2 regions of the Actinomyces wuliandei genome follow, and region 2 is predicted to be linked to the other one. Evidence: riboswitches for the same ligand, from Rfam matches in the RefSeq annotation. Region 2 holds a riboswitch; the other holds the start of a gene.
The links. Region 2 has a riboswitch for S-adenosylmethionine ahead of CWS50_RS12245 (methionine ABC transporter ATP-binding protein). Riboswitches for the same ligand answer to the same signal wherever they lie in the genome.
Positions count from the first base shown of each region.

Region 1: linked by a shared signal. The riboswitch ahead of CWS50_RS01455 (methylenetetrahydrofolate reductase) and the one ahead of CWS50_RS12245 (methionine ABC transporter ATP-binding protein) in region 2 are both predicted to bind S-adenosylmethionine.

Region 1 is NZ_CP025227.1:337,466-352,177, reverse strand. It holds gene CWS50_RS13125 (hypothetical protein) at 174-341, opposite strand; gene CWS50_RS01470 (copper homeostasis protein CutC) at 614-1,588, shown strand; gene metE (5-methyltetrahydropteroyltriglutamate--homocysteine S-methyltransferase) at 1,673-4,054, opposite strand; SAM riboswitch class I at 4,440-4,526, opposite strand; gene CWS50_RS01460 (hypothetical protein) at 4,641-4,913, opposite strand; gene CWS50_RS01455 (methylenetetrahydrofolate reductase) at 5,116-6,240, opposite strand; SAM riboswitch class I at 6,249-6,331, opposite strand; gene CWS50_RS01450 (alpha/beta fold hydrolase) at 6,759-7,562, shown strand; gene CWS50_RS01445 (endonuclease/exonuclease/phosphatase family protein) at 7,747-8,850, opposite strand; gene CWS50_RS01440 (PTS sugar transporter subunit IIA) at 9,130-9,639, shown strand; gene CWS50_RS01435 (PTS sugar transporter subunit IIB) at 9,641-10,093, shown strand; gene CWS50_RS01430 (PTS ascorbate transporter subunit IIC) at 10,090-11,382, shown strand; gene CWS50_RS01425 (tetratricopeptide repeat protein) at 11,395-12,018, shown strand; gene CWS50_RS01420 (class II fructose-bisphosphate aldolase) at 12,155-13,006, shown strand; gene CWS50_RS01415 (P-loop nucleotide/nucleoside kinase family protein) at 12,993-13,667, shown strand; gene CWS50_RS01410 (BglG family transcription antiterminator) at 13,676-14,712, shown strand, end outside.
Region 2 is NZ_CP025227.1:2,946,996-2,961,707, reverse strand. It holds gene CWS50_RS12270 (hypothetical protein) at 398-1,276, shown strand; gene CWS50_RS12265 (amidohydrolase) at 1,459-2,832, shown strand; gene CWS50_RS12260 (endonuclease domain-containing protein) at 3,256-4,206, opposite strand; gene CWS50_RS12255 (arsenate reductase/protein-tyrosine-phosphatase family protein) at 4,619-5,284, shown strand; gene CWS50_RS12250 (alpha/beta hydrolase) at 5,298-6,332, opposite strand; SAM riboswitch class I at 6,664-6,753, shown strand; gene CWS50_RS12245 (methionine ABC transporter ATP-binding protein) at 6,943-7,932, shown strand; gene CWS50_RS12240 (methionine ABC transporter permease) at 8,049-8,693, shown strand; gene CWS50_RS12235 (MetQ/NlpA family ABC transporter substrate-binding protein) at 8,915-9,814, shown strand; gene upp (uracil phosphoribosyltransferase) at 10,467-11,105, opposite strand; gene CWS50_RS12225 (TetR/AcrR family transcriptional regulator) at 11,686-12,240, shown strand; gene CWS50_RS12220 (aldo/keto reductase) at 12,492-13,358, shown strand; gene betT (choline BCCT transporter BetT) at 13,665-14,712, opposite strand, start outside.

The DNA of each region.
Region 1 (14,712 bases), 500 kb from region 2:
CCCAGACCCAAGCCCCACCCCAGGCACCCCCAAGACAGCGGCGCCCCCAGAAGCCCCGCCCCCGCAGCCGGGGGCCGACCCACCGGGCACGCCGCCGCCTGCGGGACCAGCGGCGGGGGCCGTGGGGCGCCCGCGCCCGAGCCAGCGGGGCCGGCCCCGCCAGCGCCCGGGCATCAGGACCCTGCTCCCGGGGCGGGACCGGTACCACCAGGGCCGCCGGGGCCACCACCCCCGCCCGGACCGCCGCCTGTCCCGGCGCTGCCGCCGGTGCCCGGGCCGCCTGCGGCGATGGCGACGGCGACCTGCGCGGCGGCGGAGAAGTCCTCTAGCTCCGCGTCCATCGCCGAGTCCACCCACTCAGGCGTGGCGTGCAGCCCTGTCCTCCCCGGTTTGCGAGCCCGGGGTACGTTGTGCGAGGCCCCGGCGCTCGGCTGGCGTACCCCAGACTCGCAAACCGGCACAGGAGGCGTGGTAGGCAGGAGGCGTGGCAGACACGAGGCCTGGCCCCAGAGCGGCGACGTCGCACGTCCCCCAGCTCACGACCACAGTCCACGGCCAACACCACCCGGCGCCCCAGTTTCTTTATTCTTCGTTACATGTCAGACTCAACCCTATGAATGCAACGCGGCTCTCCAGGTCGGCGCCGTCACTGCGCCAGCACCCGGCACGACGACCGTCATCTCCCCCCTTCTGGCGCCGACCGGGCCACCTGGTCCTGGAGACCTGCGTGGAGGACGTGGAGGGAGTTCGCATCTCCGCAAGAGTCGGGGCCGACCGGGCAGAACTCGGGGAGAACCTCACCGCCTCCGGCACCACGCCGTCGATCGGCACCGTGGAGGCAGCCATCTTCGCCGCAGCGGAGCAGGTCGAGGAGCGCCGCACGCGCCTGGGAGCGCACTGGGCACAGACGGCCCAGTCGGCGCCCTTCGGGCTGCGCGTCCTCATCAGGCCGCGCGGAGGCCCCTACGTCTACAACTCCGACGAGGGACGGGCCATGATCGCTGACGTGCGGCGTATCGCCGCCCTGGCGCGGGAGATGGGGGAGTTCACCCGGCCCCAGGTGGTGGCGGGCGCGGGCACGCACCTGCCCCCCGCCGTCGAGCTGGGCTTCGTCGTCGGGGCGCTCACCGACGACGGCGCCGTGGACCGTGGGCTGGTGCGGCTGCTCGTGTCCATGGCTGACGGCGCCCCCGTCACCTTCCACCGCGCCTTCGACCAGTGCCGGGACACGGTGGAGGCCTACGGCGACCTGGGCGGCCTGGGCGTGGACTACGTCCTCACCGCTGGTGCCTCGGCGCCCCGGGATGAGTCGAAATCCCGAAAGGAGTCGGAGTCCCGGGAAGAGGCTGCCGCCATGATCGCCGGGCTGGTGTCCACCGGCGGCCCCACCGTCATCGCGGCCACAGGCGGGGTGGGCGTAGGCCCGGAAGGCCTTGCGTCCCTGGTAGCGGCAACCGGCGTGCGCGAGGTGCACATGCGCTGCCCCTGCAAAGGGGTCGGCCCGGGCGAGCCGCAGCGTACCGACCAGGAGATGGTACGCCGCGCCGTGGAGGCGGCCCGGGCCGTCACCCTGCCGCCGCGCGCGTGAGCCGGGGCCCGCAGGTGGGGTCGCCCGCCCCGGGACGGGGGACGACCCCACACCCCTGAGACCGCCCAGACGGTCCCTCCTGCCTCAGGAGCCCTCCGCCTGCTCTGCCGCCCGCACCTGCGCGGCCGCCTGGACCAGGTTGCGCAGGGAGGCCTGCACCTCCTCGTAGCCGCGCGTCTTGAGCCCGCAGTCCGGGTTGGCCCACAGCCGCTGCGCCCCCAGGGCCGCCACCGCACGCTCCAACAGCTCGACGCACTCCTGGGTGCTGGGCACGCGCGGGGAGTGGATGTCCCACACCCCCGGCCCCAGCTGGCGCTCAAACCCGTGCTGGGCCACCGCAGGCAGGATGTCCATGCGCGAGCGCGAGGCCTCGATGGAGGTGACGTCGGCGTCCAGGTGGTCCACGGCGTCGATGACGACGTCGAACTCCGAGTAGCACAGGTGGGTGTGGACCTGGGTGGCCGGGGCGGCCCCGCCGGTGGCCAGGCGGAAGGACCCCACCGACCAGGCCAGGTACTCCTCCCGGTCGGCGCGGCGCAGGGGCAGGGTCTCGCGGATGGCCGGCTCGTCGACCTGAACGACCCCGATCCCGGCCGCCTCCAGGTCGGCTACCTCGGCGCGCAGGGCCAGGCCGAGCTGGTCGGCCACCTGGGAACGCGGCACGTCGTCGCGCACGAAGGACCAGGCCATGATGGTCACCGGGCCGGTGAGCATGCCCTTGAGCGGCCGCTCGGTCAGCGACTGCGCGTAGGAGGACCAGGCCACCGTCATCGGCGCGGGGCGCACCACGTCACCCCACAGGACGGAGGGACGGGTGCAGCGCGACCCGTAGGACTGGACCCACCCGTGCTCGGTGGTGGCAAAACCGTCCAGGAGCTCGGCGAAGTACTGGACCATGTCGTTGCGCTCGGCCTCGCCGTGGACCAGGACGTCCAGGCCGATCTCCTCCTGGAGACGCACTACCGAGGCGATCTCGGCGCGCATCGCCTCCTCGTAGGCGGCCTGGTCGAGCTCGCCGCGCCGGTAGGCGGCACGCGCCCGGCGGATCTGGGAGGTCTGGGGGAAGGAGCCGATAGTGGTCGTGGGCAGGACGGGCAGGCCCAGACGCGCCTGCTGGGCTACCTGACGCTCGGCGTAGGGGGCGCGGGTGCGGTCCGCCTCGGTGACCGCAGCCACCGCCTGACGGACCTCCGGCCGACTGACCCCCGGGTGGGCGGCACGCTCAGCCCGCAGACGGGCGTCCTCGGCCAGCTCGGCGGCCACCGCCTCACGCCCCTGTGCCAGCCCCCGGGCAAGCACCTGCACCTCACCCACCTTCTGGTCGGCGAAGGCCAGCCAGGAACGGATCTCCGGGTCAAGGGAGGTCTCCCGCTCGACGTCGTGAGGCACGTGCAGCAGCGAGGTGGAAGTGGTCACAGTCACCGGCGTGCCCGGGGGCAGGGCGTCACGCAGCCGCTCCAGGGTGGTCAGGGCGGCGTCCAGGTCAGTGCGCCAGATGTTGCGCCCGGAGACCACCCCGGCCGCCACAGCCTTCCCCTCCAGGGCCGCCAGGTCCGCTGGCGCTGGCAGGTCCCCGGCCACCAGGTCCAGGCCGACTGCGTCCACGGGCGTGGCTCCCAGGACGGGCAGGGCCTCGCCCAGGGAGCCGTAGGAGCCCGCCACCAGCAGGCGGGGCCGCTCCACGACCGCCCCCAGCCAGGTGTAGGCGTCACGAACGGCCTCCAGCACCCGGGTGCGCTCCACGGCCCAGGAGTCGCTGGCCAGGGCGGGCTCGTCGAGCTGGACCCACTGGGCGCCAGCCTCGTACAGGTCCATGAGGAGGTGGCCGTAGGCGTCGATGACGTCGCCCAGGCGGTCCAGGGGGGTGAAGCCGGGGGCGGCGTCGTCACTGGGCTTGGCCAGCAGCAGGTAGGTGACCGGGCCGACGACGACCGGGCGCGGGAGGGTGCCTGCGGCCACGGCCTCACGCACCTGGTCGGCGAGGCCGGTCGTGCCAGCGGCAGCCGAGCCGACATAGCGAATGGGGGTGTCCTGGTCGATCTCGGGGACCAGGTAGTGGTAGTTGGAGTCCAGCCACTTGGTCATCTCCAGGGCGGGTCGGTCTCCCTCCCCACGAGCCAGTGTGAAGTAGCCGTCCAGGTCCAGGCCGCCGTGCTCGTCGCGCAGGTCGCGGAAGCGGGCGGGGACCGCACCCAGGGCGGCGGTGACGTCGAGGACCTGGTCGTAGAGGGTGGAGTCGGCCGGGACGGCGGAGGGGGCGTCCAGGCCCAGGGCGGCCAGGCGGGTGCGGGTGGCCTGGCGCAGGCTGGCGGTGGCCTCACGCAGGTCCGCAGCGGTGGCAGTCCCCTTCCAGTAGGACTCCACGGCGCGCTTGAGCTCGCGGTCGGGGCCGATGCGTGGGTAGCCGAGGACAGTAGCCGCAGGCAGCGGGGCGGGTGCGGTGGGCTGGGTAGCAGAGGCGCTCATGAGGGTCTCCTTGCGGGGCGGGGTACGAACGAGGATGCGGTGGGCGGCGCCCGGTAGCGGGCAGGCGACGAGGACAGCGGCCCGGGGCAGGGGCGGCGCGGGAAGCGCGTCGGCAGGTGTGCCTCCCCGGGAGTCGCCGGGAGCGGTCTCCAGGGAGCCGGTGCGCAGAGCCGACCAGCGCAGTGCTCAGGGCGGGTCAGCAGCACTGTCTCAGTGCTGCCTGCCACTGTTCGGCACTGCTGGGGCTGCTCTCCTGGTTCCGGGCGTCCGGGCGCGGCGGCGTCAGGTCCTCGCCGCCCCGGGCATTCGGTCACCGGGGGCAGGCGTGGTTCGCGGCGCGAGCGCACCCGGGACGTCGGTGCTGGGTAGCCTGAGCAGCATCGCCTCTCCATCGGTCGTGGCGGAAGCACCCTGCCGGGGCGGGTTGCTGCGGCGTCACCGAGCCACGTCTCTCAGCCGCTCTGGATAGAAGGTCCGGACCGGACCTAACTGGACCGGGCAACCCTACCCCAGCCGCGCCGACCACGGAGCCGCGTCCGGACAGTGGACAGTGGTGGAGGGGTGACCGGTCAGCTGACGGGGCGGATCAGTGCAAGCGCGCCGCACGGGCCCGGTAGTAGACATAGGCAGCCGCGACAAGGACTGACAGCCCGGCAGCACCCCGGACGTGGGGGACAAAGTTCAACACCGGCAAGCCGTTCACCTCGGTAGGCCACGCCGTGTACACCCACGGGACCGACACCGGCACGTCAGCGACAAGGACGACAAGAGCGGCCCCGACGCACAGCAGGAACACACTACAGGCACCGAGAACAAGGCCGGCCACGACCAACGAGGCCGCCCGGAGGACAGAGGACATGAGCACCTCCTTGTCACCTCAGTGACATGACATGAGCGCCAACCGCCCTTCCATGGTAACACCGCAGCATCATTACCTCGGGCAGCCCCGACGGGCAGCCCCGGTTCCGTCTCTATGACAGGGAGACAGTCTGCGCTCATATACGTCTCGTCCCCCACGGTCGTCCCCACGACCCGGCTCTGCCCACCCAACAGCCCCCTCCCTACCAGGCAGAGGGGCGCCGGTCCCCGCCGGGAGTGGCGTTGAGGTAGGCCAGGTCCACCTCGTGCTGGGTCTCCAGGTCGGGCTCCTGCCCCCGGAAGATCCCTCCCAGGCGCAGGTGGGAGACGACGTCGAGCGCGGGCCGGGTCCGGTTGAAGGTGTAGAGGTGCACGCCGGGGGCACCGCCGTCGAGCACCTGGGTGGCCAGGCGCAGGGTGGCGTCGATCCCCGCCGCCACGGCCTGGGCACCCTCGGCCCGGCTCAGGGTGGCGCTCAGGTCGGCCGGGACCCGCACGCCGGTCAGCGACTCCAGGCGGGTCAGGCGGCGCAGGTCGGTCAGGGGGATGATGCCGGGAAGGACCGGCATGGTCACCCCGCTGTAGGAGGCGGCGCGCGACAGCGACAGGTAGTCCTGCGCGTCGTAGAAGACCTGGGTGATGGCCATGTCGGCACCCGCCTCCTGCTTGGCGGCCAGGACCTCCACCTCAGCCCCCAGGTCCTCGCAGGCGGGGTAGGCGGCCACGGCCACCTGCAGGTGCCGGGCGCCGTCACCGAAGTACTCGTCCTCGACCTCGCGGATCACGCGTACCAGGTCGCTGGCGTAGCGCAGCTCACCGGGGACGTCGCTCGCCCTGGTCCCGCGCGGAGGGTCGCCCCGCAGCGCCAGGAAGCGGCGCACCCCCAGGCCCAGGAAGAGGCGCACGATCTCCACCACGTCGCGCCTGCGGTAGCCGATGCACGTGAGGTGGGCCATGAGCGGCACCCGGCTGGTGGCCAGCACGTGGGTGACGACGTCCTCAGCCGGGTTGTGCTCCCGCACCGCACGCACCCCCGGGCCGCCGTCAGGGTCGGGCGCGAAGGTGGGCCGGTAGGTGACCGAGACGAAGTCGGGGAGCACCCCCAGCAGCCGGTCCAGCGCCCCCCACGTCTGCGAGGCGTGGACGCCGGGGCGGGGAGGGAAGAGCTCCAGGGACAACGAGGGCAGCCCCGCCGGGGCCGGCGCGGCACCGACGGCACCTGGGGACGCAGCCCGCTCGGGCGCGAAAGACCCCGCTGCGGGTAGGGGTGGCCCGGTCACGGGAGCCCGGTCTGCGTCATGCTGGTCCAGTCGGTCCAATCGGTCCATGGTGCGGTCCTCCATCGGTCCTGGCGGAAGCACCCGGAGTGGGTTGCTGCGGCGTCACGGAGCCAGGTCTCTCAGCCACTCTAGATGGAACAGCCCAAGGGTAGACGAGCCCTGCCAGCGCCGTCACCAGGTCCGGTATCCAGGACACGGCCAGGAGCGCCGCTGCCACGCGTGCTGCACATCTTCAGCGCCCACTTGCCAGTAGCAACGCGGCACCCTTGCAGGAACTCCGCGGATCCGCCTCACACTGGTGCGCTCCAGGCAACCGAAGATGTGCGCAGCAGGTCTTGCTGCACATCTTCAGCGTCTTTCACCGCCGCCTCAGGCATCAGCACACCCGCTTTCCGCATGGTGGCCTCACGGCCACGCACCCGACCTAGCCCAAGATGTGCAGCCACCCCTCGCGCCCCGCCCTGAGCCCGCCAGAGCAGCCACAGGCTCACGCTGGAAGCGCAATTCCCCAGGACGACCTCCGCGACCTGGTGACCCGCGCCAGCTTCTGGCCTAAGCTTGTAGGCATGAGCATGGTGCGTATCGACACCCCGCGCGGTGTCACCCTGGTGGGGTCCTTCGTCCGCCCCGGCGGCACCCCGCCGCAGGTCGGCGAGGACGGCCCGGGCGAGCCCGCCCGCCGGGAGGGCGTGGTGCTGCTGGCCCACGACTTCCTCGCGGACCGCCACGGGGAGCAGGGGCGCCTGGACCTGGTCTCGGCCAGCTACCAGAAGGCAGGCCTGGCCACCCTCAGCATCGACTTCTCCGGACTGGGTGAGTCCGACGACGACGTCATCACCCTGGCCAACGAGGCTGAGGACCTGCGGGCGGTGTCCGGCTGGCTGGCCGAGCGCGGCTACACCCGCCAGGCCATCCACGCCAACGGCTTCGGCGCGACCGCCGCCCTCCTGGCCCGGCCCGAGCAGGTACGCACCGCCGTCCTGGTGGGGGCCGTGGTCGGCCCCCAGTCAGTCCTGTGGGAGCAGGTCTTCTCCCCCCACCAGCTCGACGAGCTCGCCCGCCACGGCCTGACCCGCCTGGTGGACGACAACCCGAACCCGCGCCAGTGGAACGTGCTGAGCAAGGAGACCCTCGCCGACTTCTCTATGCAGGAGCCCCACATCACCATGGCGGAGGTCCCGTGGCCGGTCCTCATGATCTACGGGGCGCTGACCCACGAGATGCCTGACACTGCAGCAGACGCCCAGAAGGGCTTCCCCCTCCTGAAAGACGGCAGCCAGCTGGTGCAGGTGCGCAAGGACCACCCGCAGGAGGCCCAGGCGGAGGTGGCCCGTCTGGGTACCGAGTGGGTGACCCGGCACCTGCGCTGAGCCGCGCCCAGGCGGGCGGCTGGGCGTCAGCCAGGGCCTCGACCTGGGTCGCAATCCGCTGAGCCGCGCCCAGGCGGGCGGCTGCCTCCACCCTGCAGGCCCCGGGCGGCCCTGGCCCACCTGCCTCTCCAGGCTGCGGGGCTCCCCGACGGAGGACCCTGCCTCCGTGGTCCCACACCGTTGTCTAGGCCTCGCCCAGACGGACCACAACGGCCCGGTGGTCCGTCTGGGGCAGCGTGAGGACCTCGCCTGACTGCCCCGCCCAGGCGGAGGTGTCCACGAGGACATGGTCAATGGTCGCCCCCAGGAGCCTGGTCCCGGTGTGGGTGGGCCAGGTCGCCAGGCCACCGATGCCCGCCTGCTCCCCCGCGCTCGTGCAGCCGTGCAGGTCACGCAGCAGGGCGTGGTCGCGGGTGGCGTTGAAGTCGCCGACCATGACCAGCCCCTCGGGCGGGTCCTGGCACAGGGCGGCTACCGTGGTCAGCGAGGACCTCCACTCCCCCATGAGCCCCGGCACCGGCGGGTAGGTGTGCACCCCGGTGATGACAGGCCCCGACCCGTCCACAGGCTCCAGCACGACCATCCCACGCCCCGCGCCCGAGGCTCCCTCCGTCTGCCGGTAGGCCCCCAGGCGCTCGGAGACGAGGACCGTTGTGGCACGCACCGGGTCGACGCCGTGCTGCGCCCCTGAGTCGTCGTCGGCGCCGTCACCGTCCTCGTCGTTCCACCCGTAGGGCGGGCTGACTGCGGTGTAGACCGTCAGCTCCCCGACCGCGCCCCGCAGCAGCCCTGCCAGCTCCTCACCGTAGGCGGCTGTCGTCTCCGGCAGGACGACGACGTCGGCCTGCACGGCCCGGGCAGCCTCGGCCACGTCTCGCACGGGTGTGCCCTCCCGCTCAGTGTTGAGGGACATGACGGTGACGGCGGCCTTGTCCGAGGGGGAGTCCGAGGTATCAAGGGGTTGCAGGGACATGCCGCGCCCCAGGAGGACGCCTCCGTGGGCGAGGGCGACAAGGACAAGGACCAGCCCGAGGGCACCGGTGCGCAGTCCGGCACGGGACGAGGAGGGTGTCGGCACAGCGCGGGACCGGGCCATCCTGCGCCGCAGGAGGGCAGCGACCAGCAGGAGGAGGCCCGGGAGCCCCCACCCGAGCGTCACGAAGGTGCGCAGTGCCACGACCTGGGCGACAAGGGGCTGCATGGTCAGAGGAGGACGCAGGCTCACCAGCGCCACGGCTGCCGCGAGCCCGACCACGCCCCATCCCAGTGCCCGAAGGTAACGACTCATGCACGACATTCAACCAGAGCTCGTGAGAAAGTCCCGGCAGCGGGAGGACCACGCGCAGTGGCCGCGGTCTCACGGCCGCCCCAGGACAGCCCCTGGGCCAGCCGCCCCCGCCCGCCTTCCGCCTGAGCGCCCTGAGGCGGAAGGAGACGTGCTGGCCCACCTCAGACGCGGGCGCGGATACTCGCAGTGCATCAACCACGAGCCACGCGGGCCAGGAGCCGAGCACAGTCATCGGCCAGCTACTGGGCACGGCCCCTGTCCGCGTCACGGAGCCAAGCCATGGACAGCACACTGACCGACCTCATCACCGACGACCGTGTCGTCATCCGCCAGCGGGCCTGTGGCTGGCGCCAGGCCATCACGCTCGCCGCCGAGCCGCTGGTGGCCGACGGCTCCGTCTCACGTGCCTACGTCCGCTCCATGATCCGCTCCGTGGAGACATACGGCCCCTACATCGTCCTGGCCCCCCACACCGCCCTGGCCCACGCCCGCCCCGACGGCGAGGTCCACCGACAGGCCATGAGCCTGCTCACCCTGTCCGAGCCTGTGGTCTTCGGCCACGAGGACAACGACCCGGTGTCCCTCGTGTTCTGCCTGGCAGCCGTAGACAGCGCCTCCCACCTGGCAGCCCTGCAGCAGTTCGTGTCCCTGGTCACCGACGTCACACGGCTGAGGCTCCTGGTCGCAGCGAGAACCGTCACCGAGCTCCAGCAGGCCCTCCGCCACGGGCACGGCTCACCCACCACGGCAACGACAGCCACCGGCAGCCAACGACAAAGGAGTACCTGACATGGCACGTTCCGCCCGCACGGCCGACACACCCAGGAAGCCCGACATCTACTTCATCTGCGGGGCCGGCCTGGGCTCCAGCCTCGCCTGCCAGATGGAGGCCGAGGAGGTCCTCCGCCAGGCCGACCTGCCCGCCAACCTCCACCACGACGGAGTCTCCGGCCTGCCCGGTGTCCAGGCCGACATCATCGTCTCGGCGGAGAACTTCCGACCTGTGATCGAGAAGCACGGTCCCGACCCCTCGATCACCCTCGTGTTCCTTCACAACGTCGTGGACAAGGAGGAGATCCGCGACCGGCTCGTCCCCGTCGTCACAGCGTTTGTCACAACGTTGCGGGACGGCCGCCGTGACCAGGGCGCTCACAGGTCACCGGGTACCGGGCCGGGAACGGTCCTCTCCGAGGCCAGCACGTCCGCCACCCCGCCCTCCACGACCCAGGAGCCCCGGCCATGAGCGCCCTGGGCTGGGTCATCTCCAACATCTTGACCCAGGCCGGGATCGTCATCGCCCTCATCGCGATGCTCGGCCTGGTCCTGCAGGGCAAGGGGGTGGGTGCCACCGTCGTCGGCACCTTCAAGACCCTTCTGGGCTTCTACGTCCTGGCCGCCGGCTCGGCGATCCTGGTGGACACCCTGACCTACTTCGGGACCGTGTTCCAGGCAGCCTTCAACATGACCGGTGTGGTGCCCAGCATTGAGGCGGTCAACGGCTACGCCACCAACAACCTCCACCTGGGCGGCCAGATCGCCCTGGCCTTCCTGGGGATCTTTGTGGTCAACATCCTCCTGGCCCGCCTCACCCCGTGGAAGTACATCTTCCTCACCGGGCAGGCACTGCTGTGGATGGCCACCATGACCGTGGTCCTGGGGCACACCGCCGGGCTGCGCGGCTTCTGGCTCATCGCGGCCGCCAGCCTGGTGGGCGGGGCCTTCGCGGTGGGTATGCCCGCCGCCGCCCAGCCGGTCGTGCGACGGATCACCGGCAACGACGCCATCGCCCTGGGGCACTTCTGCACCATCGGCTACCTGGTCGAGGCCGGGGTGGCCTGGCTGGTGCGCAGGCGGGGCACGGACAGGCAGCCCTCCACCGAGGAGGTCACGCTGCCCCGCTCCCTGGAGTTCCTCCAGGACACCTACATGTCCCTGGCGGTGGTCATGGTACCGCTGTACCTCGTCACCGCCGCCTTCGCCGGCGCGGGTCCCGTGGCCGGACAGACCGGGGACATGAACCACATGGTGCACGCCTTCATCCAGGCGGTGCAGTTCGTGGTCGGCGTCTACATCCTCATGGCCGGCGTGCGCCTCCTGCTGGGAGAGATCGTCCCCGCCTTCCGGGGCATCTCCATGAGGCTGGTGCCCGACTCCAAGCCGGCCCTGGACTGCCCGGTCCTGTTCCCCTACGCGCCCAACGCCGTCGTCGTCGGCTTCATCACCACGACCGTCGGCACCGTCATCGCCATGCTCGCCCTGCCCGCCCTCGGCTTCGCCGTCATCGTGCCGGGCATGCTCACCAACTTCTTCGCCGGAGGCACGGCGGGGATCTTCGGCAACGCGGTGGGAGGCAGGAGGGGGGCGCTGGTGGGCGGGATCGTCCACGGGCTGTTCATCACCCTGCTCCCCGCCCTCCTGGTGACCACCTTCCTCAACCTGGGCTTCCCCAACCTGTCCGCCACCGACGTCGACACCATCATGGCGGGGCTGGTCTTCGCCTACGTCATCGGCCCGGTCATGCGGGCCTTCTGAGAGGAGGAGACCATGGGACTGGGAAAGAGACTGGGAAAGAGGTCGTGGGGGCGCGGGGACCGCAAGGGTCGTGTGCCCCTGGAGGAGCACGGGGTCGCGACGCCCGGTGAGGAAGGCGGTGCCGCCGGTACCGGCGGTGCCGCAGCAGCCCCGTCGCCGTCACCGCCAGTCCCGCCACAGCGCGAGGCCGAGCTGCGGGCCACCATTGCCTCGCTGACCGACCAGCTGGAGGCGCTGGGTGGGGCGGGACCCGCCCCAGCACAGGAGACAAGCGCCCTGTCCCAGGAGCCGAGGGGGCAGGACCAGGAGCCGACAGGGCCAGGCCAGGCAGTCGGCACCGGCCCGGGCAAGGGCCCGGCCGGCACCAGCGGGACTGACCAGCGCGTCACTGTCCTCAACGAGCTGGGTGCCGCCTGCGCCGAGCTGGGGGACGCCGAGGCTGCTGTCGCCCACTACGAGGCCTCCATGGCCCTGCACGAGCAGTTCGGTCCCGCCTACAGCGGGCTGCTCACCCTGTACAACAACATGCTCCGTCAGGCCGCCGCCCTCAAGGACGACGGCGGCGTCCGGCACTGGAGCTCCAAGATCGACGACCTGACGGCCCTGTCCAAGCGCGTCATGCGCTCACGGTACTGACCCGGTACTGAGCCAGCACTGGCCACGCGTCGGCGAGAGCGCCACCCCGGCACCGTCGGCTGGTGGCAGGCGGCTGCCGTCCGGGGAGGAGCCCGGAGGCAGCCGCCGGACCTGAGACCCCCGTGAAAGGACCCCCATGTACGTATCCATGACCCCGATGCTGGCCGAGGCGGCCGCCGTGGGCTACATGGTCGGCGCGTTCAACGCCCACAGCCTGGAGATGGTGCCACCCATCATCCGGGCGGCCCGCGACCTCGGCGCCCCGGTCATCGTCCAGACCTCTCCGGGCACCGCCCGGTACGTCGGCATGCGCAACCTGGTGGCCGTGTGCCGCTCCATGGCGGAGGACGAGGTCGTCGACGTCGCCCTCCACCTCGACCACGCCACCAGCCTGACCGACATCCGTGACGCCGTGGAGGCGGGCTACTCCTCGGTCATGTTCGACGGGTCCCTCATGACCGTGACCCGCAACGTGGCCACCTCACGCCGCGTCATCGACTACGCCCGCAGCCGCGGCGTCTCCGTGGAGGTGGAGATCGGCACCATCGGCGGGACCGAGGAGGGGGTGAGCAGCACCGGGGGCCTACGCACCCAGCCCCAGGAGGCCGTGTGGTTCCTGGAGCAGGTGGACGCCGACGCCCTGGCCGTGAGCATCGGCACCAGCCACGGCCAGTTCCGCTCCACCACCGACATCGACCTCGACCTGCTCGCCCGGATCCACCAGGTCGTGGACCTCCCCCTGGTCATCCACGGCGGCACCGGCGTGGACGAGACCGACTACCCCTCCCTGAGCGCCAACGGGGTGCGCAAGTTCAACGTCGGCACCGAGCTCCTCGTGGGCTGGACCCGCCAGGCCCAGGAGCAGTTCGCAGCCACCGAGGTCAGCACATCCCTGCGCCGCAGCATCGAGCCGTGCAACGACGTCGTCCGCGATATCGTCGCCCACAAGATCAGCCTGTTCCTGGGTGAGACCCGTGAGCCGCAGTGAGGCCAGTAAAGGCAGTAAAGCCAGCAAGGCCGGGGGCACGCTTATCCTCGTGGCAGGCCCCCCGGGCACCGGCAAGAGCTGGCTGGCCCGCCTGGTCCTGCGCCACCTGGAGGAGCACGTCCTGGCCTCGGGCCAGCGCTGCCAGCAGGTGTCGCTGGACCAGGTCAAGGAGCGGCTGTGGGACCGCCTCGGCTTCTCCGGGCCGCAGGAGAAGGCCCTGCTGGACCAGGAGGCGCTGAGGGAGTACGCGCGGGCTGTCGGGGCAGCCATGGGGCACAGTCGTGTGGTGGTCTCCGACTACCCTTTCAGCAGCAGGCAGCGCGGCCTGCTGTCACGCCTGTGCTGCCAGCACAGGTTCACCCCCCTGACCGTGCGTCTCGTGGCCGACGCCGACGTCCTCTACGAGCGCCAGCGGCGCCGTGACCTGGAGGCCTCCCGGCACCCGGGCCATCTGCTGACCTCCTACCGTCCGGGGCGGGTCCTGTCCGACCGGACCGAGGCCGACGCGCTGGTGTCCCGGGAGGAGCTGGCCCGCCGCTGTGCCGAGCGCGGCTACTCCTCCTTCACGCTCGGACAGACGCTGGAGGTCGATGTCAGCAACCTTGATGCCGTGAGCTACCCGGCCGTGCTGGCCTGGGTGGAGGAGCGGCTGAGGGGGTAGCGAGGCACGTGGCACGGTTCAACGACATCATCCCCATCCTGGAGGGCTCTCCCGGCCACCGCGTGCCTGCGGCCCGGATCGCGCGCCGCCTGGGTGTGTCCACACGCACCGTGCGCAGCTACGTCTCTGCCGCCAACCGCCGCTACGGCAACGTCGTGACCTCCACCAGGGCGGGCTACAGCCTGGACTCCGAGGCCTGGGAGCGCGCGGGAGCCACGGGGCGCCGCGCCTCCCGCCCGGGTGACGGGCCCGTTGAGCGGCTCGCCCACCTGCTGCGTCTGCTCATGACCACCAGTGGCGGCCTCAGCGTGTTCGGGCTGGCGGAGGAGCTCTGCGTCTCGGAGTCCACCATTGAGTCCGACCTGACCCGTGCCCGGGTGCTCCTTGCCCAGTCCGGCCTGCGCATCACCCGCACCGGTGAGACGGTCCGCATGGAGGGCGAGGAGGTGGCCCAGCGCCGCCTCATGCGCGGCCTCCTCACCGGGGCGGCGGTCAGCCACCGCCAGGTCATCGACATTGAGGAGGTGGCCCGCCAGCTGGACGAGCCCACGCTGCCCGGTCTCAGGCAGCGGATGATCTCGGTGCTCAGCGACGTCGACCTGGTGGTCAACGACCGCACGGCCGACGAGCTCGTGGCCCACATCGCCGTCATGGTGGAGCGCGTACGTGCCGGCCACACGATCACCTGGCTGTCCGGTGCCAGCGGCCAGGCGGTGCTTCGCCCCATGTCCCAGGCGGTGGGCAGGCTCGTGGAGGAGCAGTTCGGCATCCACCTGCCCGACCAGGAGATCACCTACCTGGCCCTGCTGCTCCTGGAGAAGGCGGCACCTGCCCACCCCGAGGAGCGGCCCCGGCCCGAGGTGCAGGTGTTCCTGGAGCCCCACTACGTCAGGCTCGTCTCCGACATCGTGAGCAGGGTCAACGACAACTACCTCATCGACCTCAGCGACGAGCGGTTCATCTCCTTCCTCGCCCTGCACGTGCGCCGCCTGGTCGACCGTGCCTACCAGCACAGGCCGGCCCCGCTCCCTGCCGGGCAGTCGGT
Region 2 (14,712 bases):
CCAGCAGCACCACCGTGAGTGATCCCGTGCCCTGTGCTGCGCGCCGGGTGAGCGGCTCACAGCGGAAGACCAGCGGTTTGCTGCACATCTTCAGACGGACCACGTCGTGTCCCCGGGTAAGTGCTGCCCGTAATAGCGCCAGAAACTGCCGGGCTTGGGAGGAAGCTGCTGGGCAAGTGCGGTCTGAGAGAAGTCGAAGATGTGCAATCCGATCTGTGCGGCACGTCTTCGGGCGGAGCAGCGTGAGCGGGGTGGCGAGACAGGGGCAGGATGCTGCGGTTTAGCCTGAAGTTGCCGGACTGAGGATGTGCAGCAGGCGTTGGGAGCGCAGCGGGAGCCTGCGTGGGAAGGGAGGCAGAGCCTGGGGGATGCGCCGGGGAGGCACTAGCCTGGGACCATGAGTGAGTTCCCAGCGGGTACCCGAGGAAGGCACGTCGACACCTCCCGCGCGGTGGACGGCCCCACCCGGCCCGCCGACGTGTCCAGACCGGGTACCGACCGTGCGTCCCGCCCGCAGGGCACGACTGCTGAGCACGTTCGTTTTGGTGTGCCCTTCAACGGCGTCCTCCCCGTCTGGCACGACGACGCCACCATCAGCTGGCACCGTCCGGTGGATGGTACTGACCTGGCTGGTGTCCTGGGCCTGGGGCTGGTGGAGACGGAGCCCGGTCCGACCTCGACCCCGCCGGGCTGGGTCGAGCACGTGGAGACCGGAACCCTGACACACGGCGGGCGGCTCCTGCACCTCAGAGCGGCCTCTCCCTCGGGCCGCCGTGCCGTCAACAACCCTGGTTCGGGAATGCCGGTAGCCCTCGGGGAGCCGCTGAGCGTCGAGCAGGCCATGGAGGGCGACTTTGACCTGGTGGGCTTTGGCATCCACGTCGGTCGCTGCATGCTGCGGGCAGCCCGTGACGGCGGGATCCTGGTCTTCGCCCTGCGTGCTCCCAGGGACCCCGAGCCGCACCACCTGCTGTCCGTTCCCGCTGAGGCTGACGACCGCGCGGTGATGACCTTCCACCTGGGCACGTTGCTGGACATGGAGGGCGGGGCGTGGGAGAAGGCGACTCGTTCGGGGGAGATGACGTTGCTGGACCTGACCGTCCCCTACTCCGACCTGGTGGCCGACCTTGGCCGGGAGGGCCAGGGGGGACAGGGAGGAGAGGAGAGGCTCGACGCGGACAAGGTGCTGGAGATGGCCCAGCCTGCTGTGCAGTGCCTGCTCAGGCCGGGATTCCCCTTCGCCCTGGGCGCCTCCATCCTCCTGCCTGAGGGCTGAGCACTGCTACGTGGGCAGTCGCCCGCGAGGGCGACACCAGCCCGCAGACGGTGAGCGCCCCTGTGTGGGTGGGGCTCCGGCCTGGCGCCTGCCGGGACTGCTGCCACGAGACCCGCCCCTGTGCTGCGGGCGGGACAGTCATCAAGTCCCGTAAAACCTCCGTTTCCGGCATCATAGGGGGTATGCGTGATCTCTCTGTCCCCACCGTTCCCTCACGATCCGTCCAGACGCGTATGGCCCAGGAGACCGTCGAGCGCCAGGCTGCAGCGGGGGCTGCCGCCTGCCTCCCGGAGGGCGTTGGTGCTCCGTCGGTCCTGAGGCGACGGTTGAGGGAGGCTGTGGAGGCGCTCGGCCCGGAGCTGGTCGCGCTGTCCCACGACATCCACGAGCATCCTGAGACCGGCTACCAGGAGTACCACGCTGTTGCGGCTGTGGCCGACCTTCTGCGTCGTCACGACCTGGAGCCCCAGGTTGGCGTCTACGGCATGGACACGGCACTGAGGGCGCAAGCGGGGCGGACGGGCGCCTGTGCCCCGACGATCGCGATCCTGTGTGAGTACGATGCCCTGCCCGGCATCGGTCACGGCTGCGGCCACAACGTCATGTGCGCCAGCTCAGTGGGCGCGTTCCTCGCGCTGGCGACCCTGGACCGGGAGGGTCAGGAGGGGCAGGAGCGGTCGGGTCTGCTGCCGGGGTGCGTCGTGCTGCAGACCACCCCGGCGGAGGAGAACTCGACCGCCAAGGAGGTCCTGGCCACCCGAGGCATGTTGGACGGCGTCGGTGCCGCTGTCCAGACCCACTCTTACGCCGCCGACGTCACACGTCAGACCTGGCTGGGGGTGCGGCGCCTGAGCGTCGTGTTCCACGGGGTACCTGCCCACGCCTCCTCCCAGCCGTTCATGGGGCGTAACGCGCTGGACGCTGCCACCCTGGCCCTCACCGGGTTCGGTCTGCTGCGCCAGCACATGCTGCCCATGGACCGCCTCCACGCCGTGGTGGTGGACGGCGGCGAGGTCGCCAACGTCATCCCGGAGCGCGCTGAGCTGGCCGTCATGGTGCGCTCGAAGTACCCCGAGACTCTCAAGGAGATCGTCACCCGGGTGGAGGAGGTGCTGTACGGGGCGGCGCTCATGACCGGTACGGGCGTGGAGATCAGCACCGACCCGTTCACCAACGAGATGCCGGTGCGTGACAACGTCCCGCTCCTGGAGTCGTGGGTGCGCTCCCAGCGCGAGCGGGGCCGTGACCCTCTGCCTGCTGGTGTGCTCAGCGAGACGATTGCCGCTGGGACGGACTTTGGCAACATCTCCCAGCGTGTGCCCGGGATCCACCCGCTTGTCAAGGTGACCGAGGGGCCTGACGTCGCGCTTCACACACGTCAGATGGCGGAGGCTGCTGCCTCGCCCGCCGGGGACGCGGCTGTGGTGGACGGGGCCTATGGGCTGGCTGCAGTGTCCCTGGACTGGCTGTGCGACGCCGGTTTGCGCGAGGCGGTCCAAGCAGACTTCGAGGCCAGCGGCGGTGTCGTGGACGTGGAGGGGTTCTGGGCGAGGTAGGTGGCGGGCCAGCGGGGAACGCTGGTCCCGGTCAGGTAGAGGTCCTGGTGGTGAGTACGCCCTGGTCTGCTGGTCGGGAGTGCCTCCCTGGTTCTGCCTGGACGCCTCCCCCCCCCCCCCAGTAGTTGCACATCTTCGTGCGGATGCGGGAGGTCAGGCAGGTGGGACGGCCGAGGAGACCGCAGGATGCCCATACGCTGGAACTTGGAGGCGGGGGTGAAGATGTGCAGACTCAGGCGTGGTGCACATCTTCACGTTGGTTTGCCTACGCCCAGCTGAACGGCGGCCCGGGACGTCGCGGACCATGGCCTAGGCGGTGAGCAGAGGGCGGGTGAAGATGTGCAGGTCCGGGGGAGCTCTGGGTGCCTGGTCGAGGGCGGATTCCGGGCGTACCCCGGTACGGAGCAGTGGGAGCGACTGGGGTCACAGTCGACAGACGCTGGGGGTCCTAGGAGGGGTAAGAGGCTCGAGGCCTGCTACGCCGGCCAGCGCGGCCCGCACCAGGCCAACAACCTGTTCCCGGCCTGCCATCACGTGCTCGTAGGCCATCCTTAGTGGGATGATCCCGCGGGCAAGCAGTGCCTGGTCCCGCTCGTGGTCGATGCGGATCTGCGTGGGTGTGTGGTGGTACCCGAACCCGTCGGTCTCCACGTCGAGCACCTCCTCCACCAGGAGGTCCAGCTCGCCCACACCATCAATGACCACACCTGCGCGAACCCGCATCCCGGCCTCGCGCAGGTAGGTACGCGCTATCGTCTCCAGGATGGAGCGCGCGTGGGCATCGCCCTGGGTGAGCAGGCGGCGGGCGTGTGCTGCGCGCTGGCCCGTGAGCAGGTCCCTCACCTGGTCAACGGTGACATGTTGCTGGTTCAGTGCTGAGTCAAGGATGGCCAGGGAGTCCAGGTCCTCCACGTCCGGGCACATCAGTGCCCTGGCCACGGTCTCTACCGGGGTGACTACCGGGAGGCCCTCCACCGTGGCCGGTGTCAGGTGCCGCTCCCGGTGGATGCGTACGGCCCGCGTCGGACGGGAGCGGGTGCTGCGGATCCCGTGGTTGTGCCGTAGCGCCAGGTGGGTGCGTACGGGGGCGTCACGTGTTGGGTAGCCGTAGACCCGGGCCGCGCTCACACAGGTCAGGTAGCCCCGGAATCGGCGGGCTGCTACCGCGCGACGGTCGGCGCCGGGCAGCTGGTAGAAGCTGCGCGCGGAGCGGATGAGGAGACCCAGATCGGCAGCAGCGCGCAGTGCTGCCAGGTCGGTGGCCGAGTGCGGGATCTCGTCAAGGTAGGCGGCTCCCCCGGCCTGTGTGATGGTGGCGATCACAGGGTGCGAGGTGAGGTCGATGGGCTTGCCCTGCGTGGGTTGAGAAGTCACTTTCATAGTGTTTAAGACGATTTGATCGTGTTTCAAATTGTTCTAAGCGTCTGTGGATACCTCCGTTCTCTCCCCTGTGTTGCACATCTTCGCAGCCTCAGCCCTGGGGCTGGTGGCAGACAGCCTTGCAGTCCTGCGGTCCGTGCTACCGGAGACGTCGCGACGTGGTCTGATGATGTGCAGCAGCTTCCTCGCTGCACATCATCAGACCACGAGTGGGGCCAGGAGGCCCGGAAGTCTGCGACTGGTACACTCCTTGCGGGTCCTGGGGCGGCCGAAGATGTGCAGCAGGGAGGTTGGCCAGGCGACGACCGGCAGACATAAGGGCACGGGAGACAATGAAGTCATGACTGTCTCAAGCACACCTGTTGCCCTTCCGCCACCCCAGACTGACGGCCTGTACCAGGTCATGCTGGTCTGCACCGGCAATATCTGCCGTTCCGCCATGGCAAGGGTGGTGCTGTGCGACCGCCTCGCTGCAGTAGGGGTGGCCAAGGGGCCGGGTGGCGGAGGCGCGGCCCTGCCCGCCCCCTCCGACCGGTTGCCTGGCTCCGGCCGACCGGGCCCGTCCCGGTCGGCCGCCTCCCCGCACACTGACTCGTGGCGGGCACCCGTGGCCGGGACCAGTGTCGTGCTCCTGTCGGCAGGCATCTCCGACGAGGAGCGCGGCAACCCTATTGACCCCCGGGCGCGGCGCGTGCTGACCGAGGCGGGCTACACCAGCCCGGAGGCCTCCGAGGCCATCGCGACCCACCGTGCCCGCCGCATCAGCGACGCTGAGATCACAGGCAGCGACCTCCTCCTGGCCATGACCGCCCACCACTGGCGTGAGCTGCGGCGCCGGGGTGAGCGCCTGGGCGCCGACCTCTCGCGTGTGATGATGTACCGGGCGTTGGATCCTGAGGTGTCGCTTGACCACTCGGGCGCGTCGCCGGTACCCGGTACCGCCGCGGTCCCGGAGGTGGTACCGGACCTTCCTGATCCCTGGTACGGGTCCGTGGAGGACTTTGCCGACACTCTCCAGGTGGTTGAGCGTGTCAGCGACGGGCTGGCTGCACGGCTGCGGTCCTGGACCTGAGGCTGCCGGGCGCTCAGCCCAGCCGGGCGTGCAGCCACTCGGTGACGGAGGCCAGGTACTGTGCCCGGGCGGCGGGCCGGGACAGCGCCAGGTCGTGGACTCCCTCGGGGATCTGGCAGACCGTCACGTCCGGTCCCAGGAAGGGTGCGCGTGCCAGCATCTGCTCCACTGACAGCACGATGTCGCTGCGCTGGGCCTCCTCGACCGTCGGTGGTATCCGCCCGGTGGTCGTCGAGCAGCACAGCAGGACAGGCTCCTGGATGCCCGGGCCGTGGTGTACCTCGCGGTGCAGACGGCGGACCGCTGTCAGGAAGCCGGCGCGTGCCGGGAAGGACACTGCTGGCTTGAGGGCCAGGTCCCAGTCCCAGGTTCCCTCCCAGCGCTGGTGCAGAGCACGTACGTAGATGTCGACGGCGCCGGGCCCGTACCCCGCGCTGCGGGGGTCGGGGATGACCCGGTCGGGGTCGTGACGGGACAGGAGGTCCACGAAGGCGGTTCCGTAGGAGCGCATGAACGCGGAGGCCTGGAGGTCCAGCCAGGGCGAGTTGAGGACCACGGCCTGCACTGTGGCCGGGTGGTCGGCCGCCCAGATGACTGCCTGCAGGCCACCGGTGGAGTGCCCGTTGAGGACCACGGTGTCGTGCCTGTGCTCGGAGCGGATGATGTGCAGCGCCCTGGCGATCTCCTCGTCGTGGACGCGGAGGTCGCGCACGCTGTGGGGGTGTGGGTGCCCGGCCCCGGCCCGGGCGCAGGAGCGCAGCTCAAGGGCGTAGAACTCGTAGCCCGCCTCCAGGTAGGTCTGGGCCAGGTGGGTCTGGAAGAAGTAGTCGCTGTGGCCGTGGATGTAGAGCACGGCCTTGGCGTGTCGCGGCGCGCCCTCCTGCCCGGCCTGGTGCTGGTGGACCAGGACGGCGTGGTGGGCGCCGGGCGCCTTCCGGGGTGACTCCTGGACAGGGACGCGCCGGGCCACCCACGGGTCTCCCAGGATGTCAGGTGTGACACTCTCAGCGAGGGAGTCGGCGGCGGACGAGGACGGTTCGGGACTCATAGCGTGATCCAAGCACAGTCCTCGACGTGCGGAGGCGTCGCGGGGGGTGTGCCCGCTTGCGGGATGTCCTTCTGCGGGCGGGCGCAGGGCAGCGGCCGCCTGGGGAGGGTCGAGTGGCAGGGAGGGCCAGGCGTCTGGTTCTGCGCACGGCAGTGCCCAGGCGGGGAGGGCGCCGCCGAGGAGCCACACCCTGCCGTAGAGGCCGGACGTGCAGTGCCCAGGCGGGGAGGGCGCAGCCTGGTCGTGGGGCGGACGTGTGCGCCGTGGCATGGGTGCGGGAGCCCTGAGGGTGTCAGCTTGCCCTCGGGGTCCGGGGTGCGTAACGTATGACCGACCATCCAGAGCAGCCGAGAGACCTGGCTCGCTGACGTTGCAGCAACCCCCTTCGCGGTGCGGGTGCTTCCGCCAGGACCGATGGAGGTAGGTAGTGAGCGGACCAGCTGTGAGCCCCCCGGACGACAGGTCAGCCCACCGGAAGGGGTCTGGTGGCTCCAGCCAGGCTGGGAGGCGTGGTGGGCAGACAGCCCCCGGCCCCCGGGAGGCTGCAGGTGCGTCCCTGTCCTCTGTGTCTTCAACCCCCGGGGAGGACGCCCCGGCGTCGCCCGACCCGATGATCTCGCTGAAGGACGTCCGCAAGGTCTACCGCCTGCGTGCAGGGGTGGAGGTGCGTGCCCTGGACGGGCTGAGCCTCGACGTCGCCCCCGGGACCATCCACGGCATCGTCGGGACCTCCGGGGCGGGCAAGTCCACGCTGGTGCGCTGCCTGACCTCCTTGGAGCGTCCCACTGAGGGACGTATCCGTGTCGCCGGGCAGGACATGACCTCCCTGTCCGCCCGCCAGCTGCGTGAGGCCCGCCGTCGCATCGGGATGGTTTTCCAGCACGCCAACCTCCTGGACCAGCGCACCACGGCGCAGAACATCGCCTACCCCCTGGCCCTGGCGGGTGTGCCCAGGGGGCAGCGCCGCCAGACTGTTGAGCGCATGCTTGAGCTCGTGGGGCTGGCTGACCGGGGTGCCTCCTACCCGGCTCAGCTCTCCGGCGGCCAGAAGCAACGCGTCGGTATCGCCCGGGCGCTGGCCGACGACCCCGACGTCCTGCTGTGCGACGAGCCCACCTCCGCCCTGGACCCGGAGACCACGCGCTCTATCCTGGGGCTCATCAGGGACGTGCGTGACGCCCTGGGCCTGACCGTCATCATCATCACCCACGAGATGAGCGTGGTCCGCCAGGTCTGTGACGCGGTGAGCCTGCTGGAGGCGGGCCGGGTCGTGGAGGGCGGCCGCCTGGAGGACGTCGTGCTGGACACATCCTCCCGGCTCTCCCGTGAGGTGGTTCCTCTCCCCGCCGTCCCTGAGGCTGCTCGCGCCTCCGGGGACGCGGTCCTTGACGTGTGCGTCACGGCGCACCCGGGCGAGCCGGCGGCGGTCGCCCTGATGTCGATGGTCGCCGAGCTGGGCGGGGACATCGCCTCCGGGGTCTTTGAGACGGTCGGCGCGGCCCAGATCGGCCGTCTGGCCGTGACCGTTCCCGCTGCCCAGGCGTCGCGCTGTGTCACCGCGTTGCGCCAGGCCGGTATTACTGCGGAGGTACGAGCGTGAGTCTTCTTGTGGGTGTCTCTGCTGCCGCGCACGGCTCCACGCAGGCGGCCCTGGGTGTGCTGGGCCCTGCGGTCCTGGCCGCCAGCAGACAGGACCAGACGTGGCAGAACAACCCGGTGTTCGAGCGCAGGCTCCTCAGTGCGGTCACCGAGACGATGCAGATGACCCTTGTCTCAGGGTTCCTGACAGTCGTCCTGGGGCTGCTCCTGGGACTGGCGCTGGTGACGACGGGCACGCGTGGCCAGCACCGCAACCGTCCTCTCTACGAGGTCCTCTCCTTCGTGGTCAACGTCGGGCGCTCCATGCCCTTCATCATCCTCATGGTCGCTATCGCCTCCCTGACGCGGCTGATCGTGGGCACCTCCCTGGGCTGGCAGGCCGTCTGCGTCCCGCTGACCATCGGGGCGATCCCCTTCTACGCGCGCCTGGTGGAGACGGCGGTCAACAACGTGGACCACGGCAAGGTTGAGGCGGCTCTCATGATGGGGGCCTCCGGGACCCAGATCACCTGGGGGGTGCTGGTCCGAGAGGCGCTGCCCACCCTCATCCAGTCGGCCACGGTGACCCTGATCGCCCTCCTGGGCTACACCGCCATGGCGGGCACCATCGGGGGCGGGGGGCTGGGGGACCTTGCCATCCAGTACGGCTACAACCGCAGCATGTCCGACGTCATGGTCGTCTCCGTCGTCCTGATCCTGCTGATCGTCGCTGCCATCCAGCTGGTTGGCGACATGCTCAGCCGGCTGGTGGACCACCGCTGAGGAACCACCAGCCGGAGGAACGGCGAGCCGTCTGGGGCCTGGGCCGCTGCCGGGGGCTGACGCCCCACTCACGGCAGTGACCGCCCGGCACCCCGGTACGGCACCCGACCTCGGCGGCGGTCGGCCTGTGCGGGCGACTGCCTACCTGACACCCTGCAGCTGCCGTGGCCAGGGCCTTGTCGGCCTGGGACCCACGGCTCGCACCCGAAAGGACCTCTCACATGTCTTCCATTTCTCCTGTCTCCCCCGGGCGCCGCGTGGGGACGGCTCCGGACACGTCGCCCGGCCTGACCCGTCGTGCCTTCTCCACCGGGCTCGTCGTGGCTGTCGGGGCGACCCTGGCCGCCTGCGGCAGCAGCTCGGGGCCGGTCCCCGGTACCGAGGAGCAGGGCGACGACGTCGTCATCTCGGTCGGGGCCACGCCCGTCCCCCACGTGCAGATCCTGCAGTACGTCCAGGACAACCTGGTGGAGGGCAGTGGCATCAGCCTGGACATCGTGGAGATCAACGACTACCAGACGCCGAACACCTCCCTCAACGATGGCGACCTGGCCGCCAACTTCTACCAGACCCCCAACTTCCTGGAGCAGCAGATTGACGAGAAGGGGTACGACTTCGTCAGTATCGCCGACGTCCACATCGAGCCCCTGGGCCTGTACTCCTCTGAGCACACCTCGGTGGACGACCTCCCCGAGGGAGGGCTCATCCTGCTCAACAGCGACCCTGCCAACACAGCCCGCGGGCTGCAGCTGCTGGCCGACAACGGGCTCATCGAGCTGGACGACTCCGTCGAGATGCCCGGCGTCAACGACGTCACCTCCAACCCGAAGAACTTCGAGTTCGAGACCGTGGACGGGGCGCAGACGGCCGCCTCGATGCCTGACGCCGCCGCTGCGGTCATCAACGGCAACTACGCGATCGACGCGGGCCTGAGCCCTAACGAGGACTCGCTGCTCCTGGAGACGGCCGAGGGCAGCCCGCACGTCAACCAGCTCGTCGTGCGTGCTGGGGACCGGGAGGAGCCGAGCCTCCAGAAGCTCGCCGAGCTCCTTAACCACGATGACGTGCGCGCCTTCATTGAGGAGAACTGGAGCGACGGCTCCGTGCTGCCCGCCTTCTGAGAGGGTTCCAGGAGGCTTCAGCTGCGTGGGGGCCGGGCCGCCACGGGCTGCTGCCCGTGGGCCGGGCTCCGGTGCCCTCTGCCGGGGAGCGGTCGCTGTGCGGCCCTCCCGGGCAGAGGGCACGTGCCTTGCTGCTGCTCTTGCTCCCCTGGCTGGCGTGCGGCCCTCCCGGGCAGGGAGGTGCGTCCCGCTTCATCGCCTCCGTCTCGACTGGAACGGTGCGGCCCTCCCGGGCAGGGAGGTGCGGCTGCGTACAGGTGTCGCTCGTGGGAGACGGGGCAGAGTCTCCGGCCCGTGGCCGGGGAGTCGGGCGTCGTGGTCCTGGCACTCCTGAGGTCCCGTGAGATGGTGGGGTCGTGGAGGAGCCGAGGGACCCTGCTGCCACCGTGGCAGGAAGAGCGGGGGCTCGCGTATGAGGCGCGTGCCCTGGGCATGGGGCCGTCCCCCCGCACTCGGTCGAGAATTGCTTTTGCATGCTCTCTCCTGAGCCTGCTGGGCTGGACCTCGTTGACCAGCGGCACCATAAGAGCCGCTTGCTCATCCGTGGTTGCCGTCGTTGCGAACAACGGCGAGCTGCGGTCTCAGGCGGCGTTCGTCCTGTTCGGAGTAGTCTTGTAGCCGTCCGCGCCCTGCGGGAAAGCGTTGGCCGGACCTAGTCCACGATCCCGTAGAGGCGGTCTCCGGCGTCGCCCAGGCCCGGCACGATGTAGGCGTGCTCGTTGAGGCTGTCGTCCACGGCTGCGGTCACCACGGTGACGTTGGCGCGCTGGCCGACCGCCGCCTCCAGGGTGGACACGCCCTCGGGGGCGGCGATGAGGCAGATGGCGGTGACATCGCGGGCGCCGCGCTCCAGCAGGTAGTCGATGGCTGCGACCAGGGTGTGCCCGGTGGCGAGCATCGGGTCGATGACGAAGCACTGGCGTCCCGACAGGTCCTCGGGCAGGCGGTTGGCGTAGGTCTCGACCTCAAGGGTGTCGTCGTCGCGCTTCATGCCCAGGAACCCGACCTCGGCTGTGGGCAGCAACCGGGTCATGCCCTCCAGCATGCCCAGGCCGGCGCGCAGGATCGGCACCACGATAGGGCGGGGGTCGGCCAGGCGGCGGCAGTGGGCCACGGCCACGGGGGTGGTGATGTCCACCTGCTCGGTGCGCACCTCCCGTGTGGCCTCGTAGGCCAGGAGGGTCACGAGCTCGTCTACCAATGGGCGGAAGACCGCCGAGGGCGTCCTGGCGCTACGCAGGACAGAGAGCTTGTGGTTGATGAGCGGGTGGTCGGCAACGAGCAGGCGCATGGGACCAGGGTACGGTCCCGGCCTGTGTCAGGCCTGGCAAGTGCTGCTGCGAGGGTGCTGGGCCGGCACAGCGAGGATGCTGCACATCTTCACTACGTCCTCCACCTGGGCGTGTACTGTGTCGCGCCAAGAAATGCTGAAATGATGCGGATCAGGTATGAGTGTGCAGGCTGCGTGGCATCCCAAGATGTGCGGCTGGTACCCCAGGAGGCTCGTACCTCACGGGGTGTCACGAGTCGTGCGTGTCGTCTCAGAAGACCTGGCAGTACCGGGGCACCTGGGAGGACGGTGGTGACTGCGCGCCACGATGGACGGTCCACCTCCAGGCTTGTACTGATCGGTACAAGTCCGCTAGGCTTGTCTGTACTGGTCGGTACAAGACAGTCTGGAGGAGCCTGGTTTGGAGAAGCGTGGTGTGATGTGGGTGCGAAGCCTTGTGCATGGGGCTGGCTCTTCTCGCCTGTCCTCCTGGGTGCGGTCGCCATCGTGGTGGTCGGCTTGGTCTTTCACCGCCTCACGGGAACCGTCTGCCCGACTCGCGTGGCAGTGACTGCCGCGACTGCCGCGCCGACGACGACGCATGGCAGAGTGTGAGGCCGTGGCAGATCGGATGCGGGTACGGGCGCAGCTGGCAGAGCTGTTCCGCGAACGAGGATTCGCGGCGACCTCACTGCCGGAGATCAGTGAGGCAACAGGGCTGGGAAAAGGAAGCCTCTACCACCTGTTTCCCGGCGGCAAGCAGCAGATGCTCACCGAGGTCGTCGCCGACGTCAACGACTGGTTCGAGCGGCACATCTTCTCGCCCTTGGAAGACCCGCGTCCCGGCCTGGGAGCAATGTTCGACGCTGTGAGTACCTATTTCGACTCAGGCCGGCGGCTCTGCCTCATAGGCCGTATCGGCCTCGAACCAGGGCTGGAGGGGCTCTCCGCAGCCCTTTCAGACTACTTCGCCAGGTGGCGCTCTGTGCTCAGCGCGGCACTGCTCAGCCTGGGCTACTCCGGTGACGATGGCGATGACTACGCCGAGCAGATTATCGTCAGCATTCAGGGTGCGCTCATCCTGGCTCACGCCCAGGACGACCCGACAGTCTTCACCCGTACCATCGCCCGGCTCCGCGCCACCGTAGGAGCGTAGAGCCGTTGCGCTCGGCTGAACTTCTGGTCCGCTGCACAAGGTGGCGCGCCGGGAGGTACGCGGCTGGCGCAGCCTGGGCCGGAGTGCGCCACCCACTGCGGTGGCGCCAGTACGGTGAAGGAGTCACCTGCGGGCACTCCGGGGCGACACTCCGGGGCGATGTGGCCTCTGGTGATGTGAGGCTCCCGGGGGTGCGCGCAGGGACGTTGACGGCTCCACCGGGAGCTGCCAGAGGACCACGGAGGACTGCCATGACCACCCAGACCATTCCGGACATCATTCTCAACAACGGCGTCACTATCCCGCAGATCGGCTACGGCGTCTTCCTGACCCCGCCGGAGGAGACGGAGCAGGCGGTGCGCGATGCCCTGGAAGTTGGCTACCGCCACATCGACACCGCCCAGGCCTACCGCAACGAGGCTGGTGTGGGGGCGGCCGTGGCCGCCTCCGGCCTGCCGCGCGAGGAGGTCTTCCTGACCACCAAGGTGTGGATCTCCAACGCCGGGGAGGAGCGGGCCGCCCGTTCCATCGAGGGTTCCCTGCGTCGTCTGGGGACCGACTACATCGACCTGCTCCTGGTCCACCAGCCCTTTGGCGACTACTACGGCACCTACCGCGCCATGGAGAAGGCCCTGGAGGCAGGCAAGGTGCGTGCCATTGGTGTGTCCAACTTCTATCCCGACCGCTTCGTGGACCTGGCAGGCAACGTGGACGTGGCCCCGGCGGTCAACCAGATGGAGACCCACGTGTTCAACCAGCAGGTGGACAACCGCACCTGGTACGCCAAGTACGGCACCGCGCTGGAGTCCTGGGGGCCGCTCGCCCAGGGGAGGAACAACATCTTCACCCACCCGGTGCTTTCCAGCATCGGGGAGAAGCACAGCAAGAGCGCTGCCCAGGTTGCCCTGCGCTACCTGCTGCAGCGTGACGTCATTATTATCCCCAAGTCGGTCCACCGGGAGCGCATGGTCTCCAACCTCGACATCCTCGACTTTGCTCTGGACGAGGCTGACCTGGAGACGGTCGCCACGCTCGACGAGGGCCACAGCCTGACTGTGGACCACCGCGACCCTGAGTTCATCGGCTACCTGGCGACCTACCAGGTCGAGGAGGACTGACCCCCCGTCATGCTGCACATCTTCGGCTGGCGGGCTTGGGGTGGAACCGCAAGAACATGCGGTTCCACCCCCCAGCGCGTCCTACCAACCGCCACATTCCTCTGCCAAAATGTGCAGCAGGCTCTCCGGTGCACATCTTGGACGGCCTCTGCCTTTTCCTGAGGCGGGCAAAGGTGGAACCGGCCCCGGAAATCCAGGGGATCTAGCGGGTAGTTCTTGGTGGCTCCGGGGCTGCCGTCTGAAGATGTGCAACCATGAGGGTGCAACTGCGTGGGTGTGCCTCGCGTGTGGCAGGCTGTGCCGCGCCTACTGGGCGGAGCCGCCTGAGGCCCGGGCTGCGGTCTCGGTGAAGCCGAGGTACTCCAGCCAGCGCTCGTAGTGGTCCAGGACGTCGTGGGCTACCTGGTCGGCGGACCAGTCCATGAGGTCGTAGCCCTGGCCGCCCCCGCTGGGACGCACCTCCAGGCGCACGGTCAGGTCGTCGGCCTCGTGGACCACAGGGCCGTAGGCGGGCACGGGAGCCTGGACCATGCGGACCACGTAGCGGAAGGAGTCCAGCCCGCTGGAGCGCTCGTAGTCGGTGTCGAGGGAGTCCTCGCCCTCCGCGGACTCGCCAGCCTCGGTCGCACTGACGACAAGGGTGGCGCGTCCCAGGAAGTTGCGCTCGTCGTCGGGGTCCTGGGCCTCCTCACCCTCGACGACCACCTCAGCGAGCAGGTTCTCCTTGCGCAGCTCGGTGGCCACGGCCTCCAGGGCGGGGACGATGCGGTTGTCCAGCGCCCGTTTAGCGCGGGCCGGGGAGACTGTGTTGAAGGTGTGGGAGAGCCGGTCCTGCCATGAGATGCGTTTGAGTCCGGCGGCGGTCCCGGTCAGGCCCAGGCTGCGGTTGCGGTAGGCCTGCGAGCGGGTGACGCTGTGGCTGGCCTCGGTACGCAGCGCCTTCCACAGGCAGAACATGACCATGATGATGACGCCGGAGAAAGGCAGGGCCATGACGATGGTGGCCTGCTGGAGGATCGGGATGCCGCCCGCCACGAGCATGGCGATCGTGAGGACACCGACCAGGCTGGCCCAGAAGATCCGCAGCCAGGCAGGGGCGTCCTCCTTCTCGGAGCGTACGTGGCTGGACAGGCTGGCCATGACCAGGGCGCCGGAGTCGGCGCTGGTGACGTAGAAGAGGATGCCGATGAACAGTGCCAGAGCGACGAGGAAGGTGCCCCCGGGAAGGTGGGTGAGCAGGGTGTAGAGCCCCTGCTCGGGCTCGTTGACGGTCAGCTCGGCGAACTCCATGTTTCCGGAGCGGATGAGGTCCAGTGCGCTGTTGCCGAAGATCGAGCTCCACATGAGCACGTAG